Regions from separate parts of the Lysinibacillus sp. NPDC094403 genome, predicted to be linked through region 2. Evidence: riboswitches for the same ligand, from Rfam matches in the RefSeq annotation. Region 2 holds a riboswitch; each other region holds the start of a gene.

Region 1 (3,283 bases), on a different contig from region 2:
AAAACCAAATAGCACCCGTACTTGCAGGTGTATATTCGGGAGATTTAAATCAACTTTCAATTGCTTCCACTTTACCGTATTTAATTGATTACAAAAATGATTACGGTAGTATTATTAAAGGTTTCGATGCAAATAGGGAACAATTTGTGAAAGCATCCAATAAAAAATTTATTTCATTTAAAAATGGTTTATCATCACTAATTGATAGGCTTGAAGAAACATTAACGGATGTAGAAGTTATAAAAGGAATTGCCACTACTAGTGTTAAAAAGCAGGAAAATCAATACCTTGTTACATTAGCAAACGGTAAAATGATAGAAGCAAATCATGTTGTAATGGCACTGCCAAATGAATCGGTACAAAGCTTATTGCAGGATAAATCTTTGAACTGTTATTTTGAACAATTCAATACTGCATCCGCAATTACGATTTATTTAGGGTTTGATGTACCTGATAATAGATTACCAGCAGATGGAACAGGCTATATAGTATCCCATAATTCAGATGTTATTTGTAATGCAGCAACGTGGACAAGTCGTAAGTGGAAACATACCTCATCCGAAGGAAAACTACTTGTACGACTTTTTTATAAGAGCATTAACCCTGCGTATGAAAGATTGCGTATAATGACAAATGAAGAGTTAGCAGCTGTTGCCCTAGAGGATGTAAGAAAAAGCTTGGGGATTGAGGAAAAACCAACTGTTGTCGATGTGACAAAATGGATTGACCAGATGCCGAAGTATGATTTGGCACATCGTGAAGCGTTGCAAGGTTTAGTGCAAGAGCTTGAGAAAAACTATCCCAATTTATCGATAGCGGGATGCTCTTATTTTGGAGTAGGCATAGGTGCATGTATTCAAAATGGTAAAAAAATTGGTGAAGAACTTGCTGGAAAACTATCGTAATTGTCTGATATAAATCAAAATATTATATTTTTCGCAAAAATTATCCTGTGTTCAGTGAAATAGTCTTGACTCAATCGTTTGTAAACGTTATGATTCTTTTAATTATTTAAAAAATTCATACTAAATTCTTATCAAGAGAAGCTGAGGGACTGGCCCTATGAAGCTTCAGCAACCAACTTATTGTCAGGTGCTAAATCCAGAAGACCATTGTGTCGAAGATGAGAAGGAAAACAATTACGAAACGTTAAAGCCTTCTTTTTATGTAAAAGAAGGCTTTTTTATTTTCATAAATAAGGGAAGAGAGGCTAGTTTCATGGGATTGCTTGAAAGGTTAAAAACAAATGTTCTTACAGCAGATGGTGCAATTGGTACAGTTTTATATGGTTATGGCTTGGAGTACTGCCATGAGGAAATGAATATACAAAAACCTGAATTAATTGAAAAGATTCATAGAGAATATATAGCAGCTGGAGCCGATATTATTCAAACGAACACTTACGGTGCTAATGCAATAAAATTAGCCCGCTATGGATTAGAATCTCGTGTGCAGCAGTTTAATGAAGCTGCTATAACGATTGCAAAACGAGCGGCGGCAGAGGATGGACAATTTGTCTTAGGTACTATTGGGGGAATCCGCGGTATTCGAAAGAGTGACGCAACGTTAGAGGAAATTTTAGCAACGGTTGATGAGCAAGCTACTGTTTTACTTGCAGGAAATCCAGATGGCCTTTTACTTGAAACATATTATGATTTTGAAGAACTAACAGCAACTTTAACAATGCTACGAACTAAAACAATATTACCGATTATTGCTCAAGTTTCTATGCATGAACCAGGAGTTTTACAAAATGGAATGAGTTTAAATAACGCTTTACATGAACTTGAAGCGCTAGGTGCTGATATCGTAGGTGTTAACTGTCGCTTAGGTCCGCACCATACTATTCAAGCATTTGAAGGTGTAGAGCTTCCTGAAAAGGCTTTTATGTCGGCATATCCGAATGCCTCTCTTCTTGACTTGGAGGATGGCCGTGTCGTTTATGAATCAGAGGCAGATTATTTTGGGCGAGCAGCTGTAGCACTTCGTGACCAGGGGGTGCGTTTAATTGGTGGCTGCTGTGGTACGACACCAAAGCATATTGCTGCTGTGAAAAAGTACTTAGAGGAGCTATCTCCAGTAGAGGAAAAGTACGCGAAGCCCGAAAAAGTAGAGGTTTTACGTGAAGCAGAGCCACCAAATTACGAGCCATTACATGTAAAAGTAAAACGTGAACGCTCAGTTATAGTGGAATTAGATACACCAAGACATTTAGAGATTGAGGGCTTTATTAAAGGGGCAAAAAAATTATATGAGGCGGGCGCAGATGTCATCATGATGGCAGATAATTCACTTGCTTCCCCAAGGATTAGCAATGTCGCAATGGGTGCCTTACTGAAAGAAACGCACGGGGTACGCCCGATGACACATATAACATGCCGAGATCGTAATTTAATTGGTCTTCAATCACATTTAATGGGATTAAATGCACTAGGGATTCATGATATTTTAGCAGTTACTGGAGATCCGACAAAGGTAGGCGATTTCCCAGGGGCAACTAGCGTTTATGACGTATCATCAATGGAGCTAATCCAATTAATAAAACAATTAAATGAAGGTGTATCGTTCTCAGGGAAACCACTTCGTAAAAAGGCGAATTTCTCTGTAGCTGCTGCGTTTAATCCTAATGTACGTGTGCTGGATAGAGCTGTCTCTCGATTAGAAAAGAAAATTGAACATGGGGCAGATTATTTTATTTCACAGCCTGTTTATACAAAGGAAAAAATCGTGGAAATTTACGAGGCAACAAAGCATTTAGAAACACCAATTTATATAGGTATTATGCCAGTAACGAGCTATAAAAGTGCGGAGTTCTTACATCATGAAGTACCGGGCATCAAGCTATCAGATGATGCGTTAACGCGTATGAAGGCTTGTGGGGATGATAAGGAACGCGCAACACTAGAAGGGATTGCAATTGCCAAAGAATTAGTAGAAGTAGCAGCGGAATATTTCAATGGAATTTACCTCATCACACCATTTTTACGCTACGATATGACACTAGAATTAATGAAATTTATTGAGCAATTGGATGAACAGAAAAAAGGGGTAAGTATAAATGGCTAAGCACTTGATTGAAGAGCAACTAGAAAAACGAATTTTAATTCTTGATGGCGCAATGGGTACAATGCTACAAAATGAAAATTTATCAGCAGAGGATTTTGGCGGCGAGGAATATGATGGCTGTAATGAAAATCTCGTGCTAACTAGACCAGATGTGCTTGAAAAAGTTCATCGAAAATACTTAGAGGCTGGAGCAGATATTATTTGTACAAATACATTT
Region 2 (3,283 bases):
TCTCTCGTTTTTTACAGAACAATTATCGATGAATAACGTCCAAGAAAAAGAGACATTAAAAGTTATGCAAGAGACATTATCTTTGCTGGAGTATCCTGTTATTAATGAGGATATTTTAACGCAAGAGGTTTACTTAATGTGTTTGTATGGTAATGAGGATATAGAGAATAGATATACCTCACAATTTCCTCATTTATTGTTTAAAAGATGGCATCCGTACATTACAAATGTTTTGCAGCATGATGTTTCCAAATCGATTGCTGTTCAAGCTGTACTAGATTATTTCAACTTAAGTCCTAAGGAAGCACTTGCTTTTGGGGATGGAGATAATGATATCGACATGCTGGAACAGGTTGGCCTTGGTATTGCAATGGGCAATGGTAGTGAAGCCTTAAAAAATGTCGCTGATTTTATAACGAAGAAATCAACTGATGATGGTATTGAGTTTGCTCTACGTGAGCTACAAATAATAGTTTAAGAAAACTATATTTATAGCATGGACTAGCCACTATACGTTGGGGAAAACTTTATGAACGTTATAATACTCATAATGTTGCCTACTTTGAGTTATTATAAAGTTAACATTGAAAAGAAATCATTATGCTTTAGGTGGGATGGAATTATGGCGCATCACGTGCAATCTCTTATTGAACATTACGGATATTTTGGCATCATTCTTATCCTAGTTGGAGGGATTGTTGGGCTGCCACTTCCAGATGAGATATTTTTAACATATGTAGGGTATAGCGTTTATCGCGAAACTCTCGCACATATCCCAGCTTTAATCAGCGCTATCGTAGGTGCGGCAGGGGGGATTACCCTGAGCTACTATATAGGTTATAAATTCGGGCTACCTTTATTGCAAAAATACGGTTCGAAAATCCATATTACTGAACAGAAAATTGATTTTACTAAAAAGTTATTTGCGAAAATAGGTCCTGGATTATTATTAATAGGATATTTTATTCCTGGTGTGCGGCATCTAACAGCATATATTGCGGCTATTAATAATTATCCTTATAAAAAATTTGCTTTCTTTGCATATACGGGAGCAACTATATGGACATTTACTTTTATTACTTTAGGAAAAGTACTTGGAGAGAAATGGCATTATGTTGCGTTCTATTTATCCCACTACAGTATTTATCTCATAGTATTGTTCTTAATAATAATGTTGATCGTTTATTTTGTTTTCAAAAGAAAGAATACATCGAAATAAATTATTTTCATGAAGAAAGGTCTGATTCTATATTTACTGAATCAGACCTTTGCTATATTAAGGTAATATTGCGAATGAACGGACAGGGAATCCAGACGCTTTTTCAGGCTTTGGCACAATATTGAATATAGCGGCCCCTTTTGGAGGTAGTTTATCCAAATTTGTCATAAGCTCAATTTGGTAAGTATCCTGATCTAGCACAAAATATTCACCGTCTAACTTACCGTTTTTACGAAAATCTGCTGCTGAATCCGTGTCAAAAGTTTCGTGGCCAATAGCACTTACTTTTCGTTCGTTGAATAAAAATTGTAACGCTTCTAATCCCCAGCCAGGAATATGATTATTACCATCAGCGTCCTTATTGCTGAAAGACTCTTTATCTGGCCAACGTTTACTCCAATCGGTACGCAGCGCAACAAAGGTACCTGCTTCAATTTCTCCATATTCAGCTTCAAAGTCAAGAATATCTTGAATACTTAACGTGTAGTCGTTATTAATTTCGGCTGCCTTCGATTTATCAATAACGATTAGTGGTAGCACTAGTTCTTTTAGCTCCAATTCTTCTAAATAACGTGTATCTCGCACAAAATGAATAGGTGGGTCGATATGTGTTCCGTATTGCCCAGGGAAGGTGAATTGTTGTGCAAAGAAGCCATCCTCATGGGAAAATAATGTTTCAAATTTTGCATCATCAAACATAAAGAAATGAGGAGAATTCGGACCAAATGTATGTGTTAAATCTACCCATTCTTTCGATTTCAATAGTTGAATTGCTTGTAAAAGTTCGTTTGTCATAATAGTTCCCTGCTTTCTTTTAATTAGAATGTAAAAATAAAAAAGAGTCCTCCTTGAAGAAGAGGACTCTTTTGCAATGCAACATAAGTAAGTCGTCTTCTCATCTTCAAGGCTGAATTTTGCCAATTGGAATTAGCACCATACCTATAGGCTGGTTGCTGAGACTTCATAGGGCCAATCCCTCCGTCTCTCTTGATAAGAAAAAAACAATATAAGAATTTTCAGAAATAACAATCACAAATACTTTAGCATATTTATTTATAGTTTACAAGTTCAATAGGGATACAAGGTTAGAATGCATAAAGATGCTAAAGGCAAAAAAAGAGGCCCTCTTCAAAGGACCAACTCTTCACCAACCCAAAATTAGTGTCAGCTTACAACAGCTACTTTCAGTAAATGTTATACGAAATCCATCTGGTGTATAGGTAGTTTCGTATTTTATAGTAATGCCTGTTGACGCAATTAACTTTTCAACTTCTGTTTTCTTTGATTGTTGTGCCGCGTCCATAAGATCATGTGCAAATTGCTCTGATTCATCAATTTTATCCGTAAGTAATTGTGCTTGCTGCATAATATCCTTGATCCGTTTCGCGGAAGTCTTCAATTTCTTTGTATTGACGATTGGAAATGGACTTCTATTCGTTGGGTTTGTCGGCATTGCTAGATGGCTAGAAGGGTGTTGAATTGTTGGCTGATTTGCCATTACCCATGCCGGATAATAATTTGGATAGACAAAATACGGATAAGGATTGTAATACAACTAAATTCCTCCTATCCTATGCTGATACCTTATATTATGTACAACAAAGCCATTTGTTGCTGCCGCTTCGTTCCAGGGTCTCAACTGTGACTAGTCCCCGAGGAGGCACCCGTTGATAAAAATTGAAATTGTTCCGATAAAACGAGAAAAGATTCCGATAAAAGCTAAAATTGTTCCGATAAAATGAGATTTTGTTCCGATAAATCTTCAAAGTTTATTTCTATCAAAGAGTAACCATAGAAATGTAGTAGCTGCAGCAATCATCACCATGCTGAATCCGTAAATAGGAGTATGAGCTAAAGATTGGTGGCGAATGATGAATCCTCCAATGTATGACCCTAGAAAAATGCCAATGTTAAAAGCTGAAATGTTTAATGCTGAAGCCATTGAAATAGCTGATGGTATATACTTTTCTGAAAGCTGAACGGCATAAAGCTGTAATCCTGGCACATTCATAAACATAAATAGCCCCATCATAAAGACCATCAATAATCCAATGATTGATGATT
Region 3 (3,283 bases), on a different contig from region 2:
TATTTCTCACTTCGCACAAGCTGAACTTGGAGATATCGTTTTCGTTGAACTTCCACAAGTTGGCGACGAAATCAAAACTGATGATCCATTCGGTAGCGTTGAATCTGTAAAAACAGTTTCTGAATTATACGCACCAATCTCAGGTACAGTAGTTGAAGTAAATGCAGATTTAGAAGATAGCCCAGAATTCGTTAATGAATCACCATATGAAAAAGCTTGGATGATCGTTGTAGAGCCTGCTGATGCATCAGAAGTTGAAAAACTTATGACAGCTGAGCAATACGAAGAAATGATTGCAGAATAAGACAAGCCTGAATTAGAAAAACGTCGGAAACTACCGACGTTTTTTATTATCTTCATTCATCCCGCTACTATAACAGTGAGGAGAATGCAAGTATATTCCTTTATCAATAGGTGTCTAACTGTATCAACGATCAAGTTTATTGATATAATGAATTATAAGGGATATGTCTAAATGGGGGTGGCGTGATGGTCGAGGGAAAATGCTTAATTGTCGAAGGCCGATCGGATAAGCTTCAAATTGAACCTATTTTAAATGAAGATGTTAAAATACTTTGTACGAATGGTACAATTGGTGTGCATCAATTAGAAGAGCTACTTGATCCATACGAGGGTTGTGAGCTTTATACGTTTTTTGATGCAGATACATCGGGTGATAAACTACGAGCATTAATGGACAGACATTATCCAGAGGCTGAGCATTTACGTACGATGCCAACATATAAGGAAGTTGAGACAACTCCGAAGAAGGTGTTAGCAGCGATATTGCTTCGTGCACACTTCTCAATCCATAATGAATATATTTTGTAAGGTTGCGTGAAAAATGATGGAAGAATGGTCAAAAGAGCAGTGGGACGCGGTTGTCCAGTCAGGTGAAAAGGCTGCCTTTTATTTATATACGCCAATGTGTGGAACGTGTGCAGTTGCATCGAAAATGATGACGGTTGTTGAGCAATTGCTACCACAGCTACAAGTAGGTAAAGCGAATATTAATTTTTTCGAGCAAATAGCTTATGATAATAAAATCGAAAGTGTACCATGTTTACTCGTATGTGAAGGCGGAAAAGTAACAGAAAAAGTTTATGCCTTTCAATCCGTACCATATTTATACGAATTGTTAAAAAACTAATTGACTGAATATTAATCGCGTGGTAAAGTAACAAATATATTAAAAAACAATAAATATATCGAACTCTTATAAAGAGCGGCGGAGGGAAGTGCCCTATGAAGCCCAGCAACCATCACAATGTGAAAAGGTGCCAAATCACCCAAAGATTTATCTTTGAAAGATGAGAGAACGGTTTAGCGTATAAGTTACGTGACCCCTTCTACTTGTCTATAAGTGAAGGGGTTTTTTTAACTTCTATCAACACACGACTGAGTGACCAACATCACGTTGGCCGCAATTATGCGAGGCATAATTGATATAAGAAAAGGAGAATTCGCTATGATTAATCTTCAAAATATTACGAAGAAATACAAAACTACGAATGGCGAATTAACTGCAGTTAAAGACGTCAACCTTTCTATTAATAAAGGTGAAATTTTTGGCATTATCGGCTATAGTGGCGCTGGTAAAAGTACAATGATTCGATTGTTAAACGGTTTAGAAAAGCCTACATCTGGTAGGGTGACAGTTAACAATCAAGAATTTTCATCCATAAAGGGGCAAAAGCTCAGAGATGCTAGACAAAAGGTCAGTATGATTTTCCAACATTTCAATTTACTTTGGTCTAGAACCGTTGCGGAAAACATCGCTTTCCCACTAGAGATAGCAGGTGTTCCAAAGGCACAACGTGAAGCACGTGTGAAAGAATTGATAACACTTGTTGGTCTAGATGGACGCGCTAAGGCGTATCCATCACAACTATCAGGGGGGCAAAAGCAACGTGTAGGTATAGCTCGTGCGCTTGCTAATAACCCAGAGGTACTGTTATGTGATGAGGCAACATCTGCACTCGATCCGGAGACAACAGATGCTATCCTTGATCTACTTGTCGATATTAACGAACGATTAGGTCTAACGATTGTGTTAATCACACATGAAATGCACGTTATTCGCAAAATTTGTCATCGTGTAGCGGTTATGGAAGCTGGAGAAATTGTAGAACGTGGTGAAGTATTACAAGTATTCCAAGCTCCACAAGCTGCCATTACGAAAAAATTCGTTTCTCAAATTACAGATACGAAGGAAACACAGGAAACCGTGGCACAAATTAAAGCAAATTATCCTAATGGACAACTTGTTAAGCTAATCTTTGTAGGAGAAAAAACAGAGCAGCCTGTCATTTCGCATCTTGTGAAACAGTTTGATGTAGAAGTAAGTATTGTACATGGTAATATTTCGCAAACGAAAAATGGCGCGTACGGTACACTTATTGTGCAAATTGATGGCTCGGAGGCCAATGTTACTGCTGCACTTAGCTACTTAAATACAGTCGAAGTACAAACGGAGGTGATTGCAAATGCTAACTAGTCTTTTTCCGAATGTCGACTGGGAAAAAATGTGGGACGCTACGTATGAAACATTGTACATGACAACAATTTCTACGGTTATCACATTTATACTTGGATTAATGATTGGAATCTTATTGTTTTTATCAAGTCCCAACCAACTATGGGCCAATAAAATTGTGAACTTTTTAACAGGCTCAATCGTTAACATTTTCCGTTCGATTCCATTTATCGTTTTGATTATCTTGTTAATTCCATTTACGAAATTTTTACTTGGCACAATTCGTGGCGCAGATGCGGCTTTACCAGCACTAATTATTGGAGCTGCACCATTCTATGCACGAATGGTATTAATTGCTTTACGTGAAATTGATAAAGGTGTTATTGAAGCAGCTCGTTCAATGGGTGCCAAAACGTCAACGATTATTTGGAAAGTATTAATTCCAGAATCGTTACCAGCGCTTATTTCTGGTATTACTGTAACGGCTGTAGCACTTGTTGGCTATACTGCGATGGCAGGTATTATCGGTGCAGGTGGTCTAGGAAACTTAGCATTCTTAGATGGTTTCCAACGTAATCGCACAGATGTAACTTTAATGTCGACTATATTAATCTTAATAGTTGTATTTGTTATTCAATGGATTGGCGACATGATTACGATCAAAACAGATAAACGCTAAAGAAGCGCTAATAAAAATTGTGACAAAAAGAGTATCCAGTTACGAACATCTAAGAGGTTATCTCGGTTTTATACCGCTAACATATGTAAATAAGAAAAAAGGGAGAGTAATAAAATGAAGAAGTTATT

What was found. A riboswitch is a leader RNA that binds a small molecule or an ion and turns the genes downstream of it on or off. The one in region 2 is predicted to bind S-adenosylmethionine.
Region 1: another riboswitch for S-adenosylmethionine. It lies ahead of ACQKMV_RS20905 (bifunctional homocysteine S-methyltransferase/methylenetetrahydrofolate reductase); the one in region 2 lies ahead of ACQKMV_RS19605 (cyclase family protein).
Region 3: another riboswitch for S-adenosylmethionine. It lies ahead of ACQKMV_RS07415 (methionine ABC transporter ATP-binding protein); the one in region 2 lies ahead of ACQKMV_RS19605 (cyclase family protein).

The regions. Positions count from the first base shown of each region.
Region 1 covers NZ_JBNNTL010000021.1:29,472-32,754, forward strand. Annotated here, with positions in the region: gene ACQKMV_RS20900 (protoporphyrinogen oxidase) at 1-905, shown strand, start outside; SAM riboswitch class I at 1,031-1,130, shown strand; gene ACQKMV_RS20905 (bifunctional homocysteine S-methyltransferase/methylenetetrahydrofolate reductase) at 1,219-3,066, shown strand; gene metH (methionine synthase) at 3,059-3,283, shown strand, end outside.
Region 2 covers NZ_JBNNTL010000017.1:47,389-50,671, forward strand. Annotated here, with positions in the region: gene ACQKMV_RS19595 (Cof-type HAD-IIB family hydrolase) at 1-478, shown strand, start outside; gene ACQKMV_RS19600 (DedA family protein) at 623-1,219, shown strand; gene ACQKMV_RS19605 (cyclase family protein) at 1,277-2,014, opposite strand; SAM riboswitch class I at 2,112-2,216, opposite strand; gene ACQKMV_RS19610 (hypothetical protein) at 2,364-2,774, opposite strand; gene ACQKMV_RS19615 (MFS transporter) at 2,982-3,283, opposite strand, start outside.
Region 3 covers NZ_JBNNTL010000003.1:72,797-76,079, reverse strand. Annotated here, with positions in the region: gene gcvH (glycine cleavage system protein GcvH) at 1-304, shown strand, start outside; gene ACQKMV_RS07425 (toprim domain-containing protein) at 490-831, shown strand; gene ACQKMV_RS07420 (thioredoxin family protein) at 848-1,150, shown strand; SAM riboswitch class I at 1,214-1,317, shown strand; gene ACQKMV_RS07415 (methionine ABC transporter ATP-binding protein) at 1,469-2,497, shown strand; gene ACQKMV_RS07410 (methionine ABC transporter permease) at 2,487-3,155, shown strand; gene ACQKMV_RS07405 (MetQ/NlpA family ABC transporter substrate-binding protein) at 3,270-3,283, shown strand, end outside.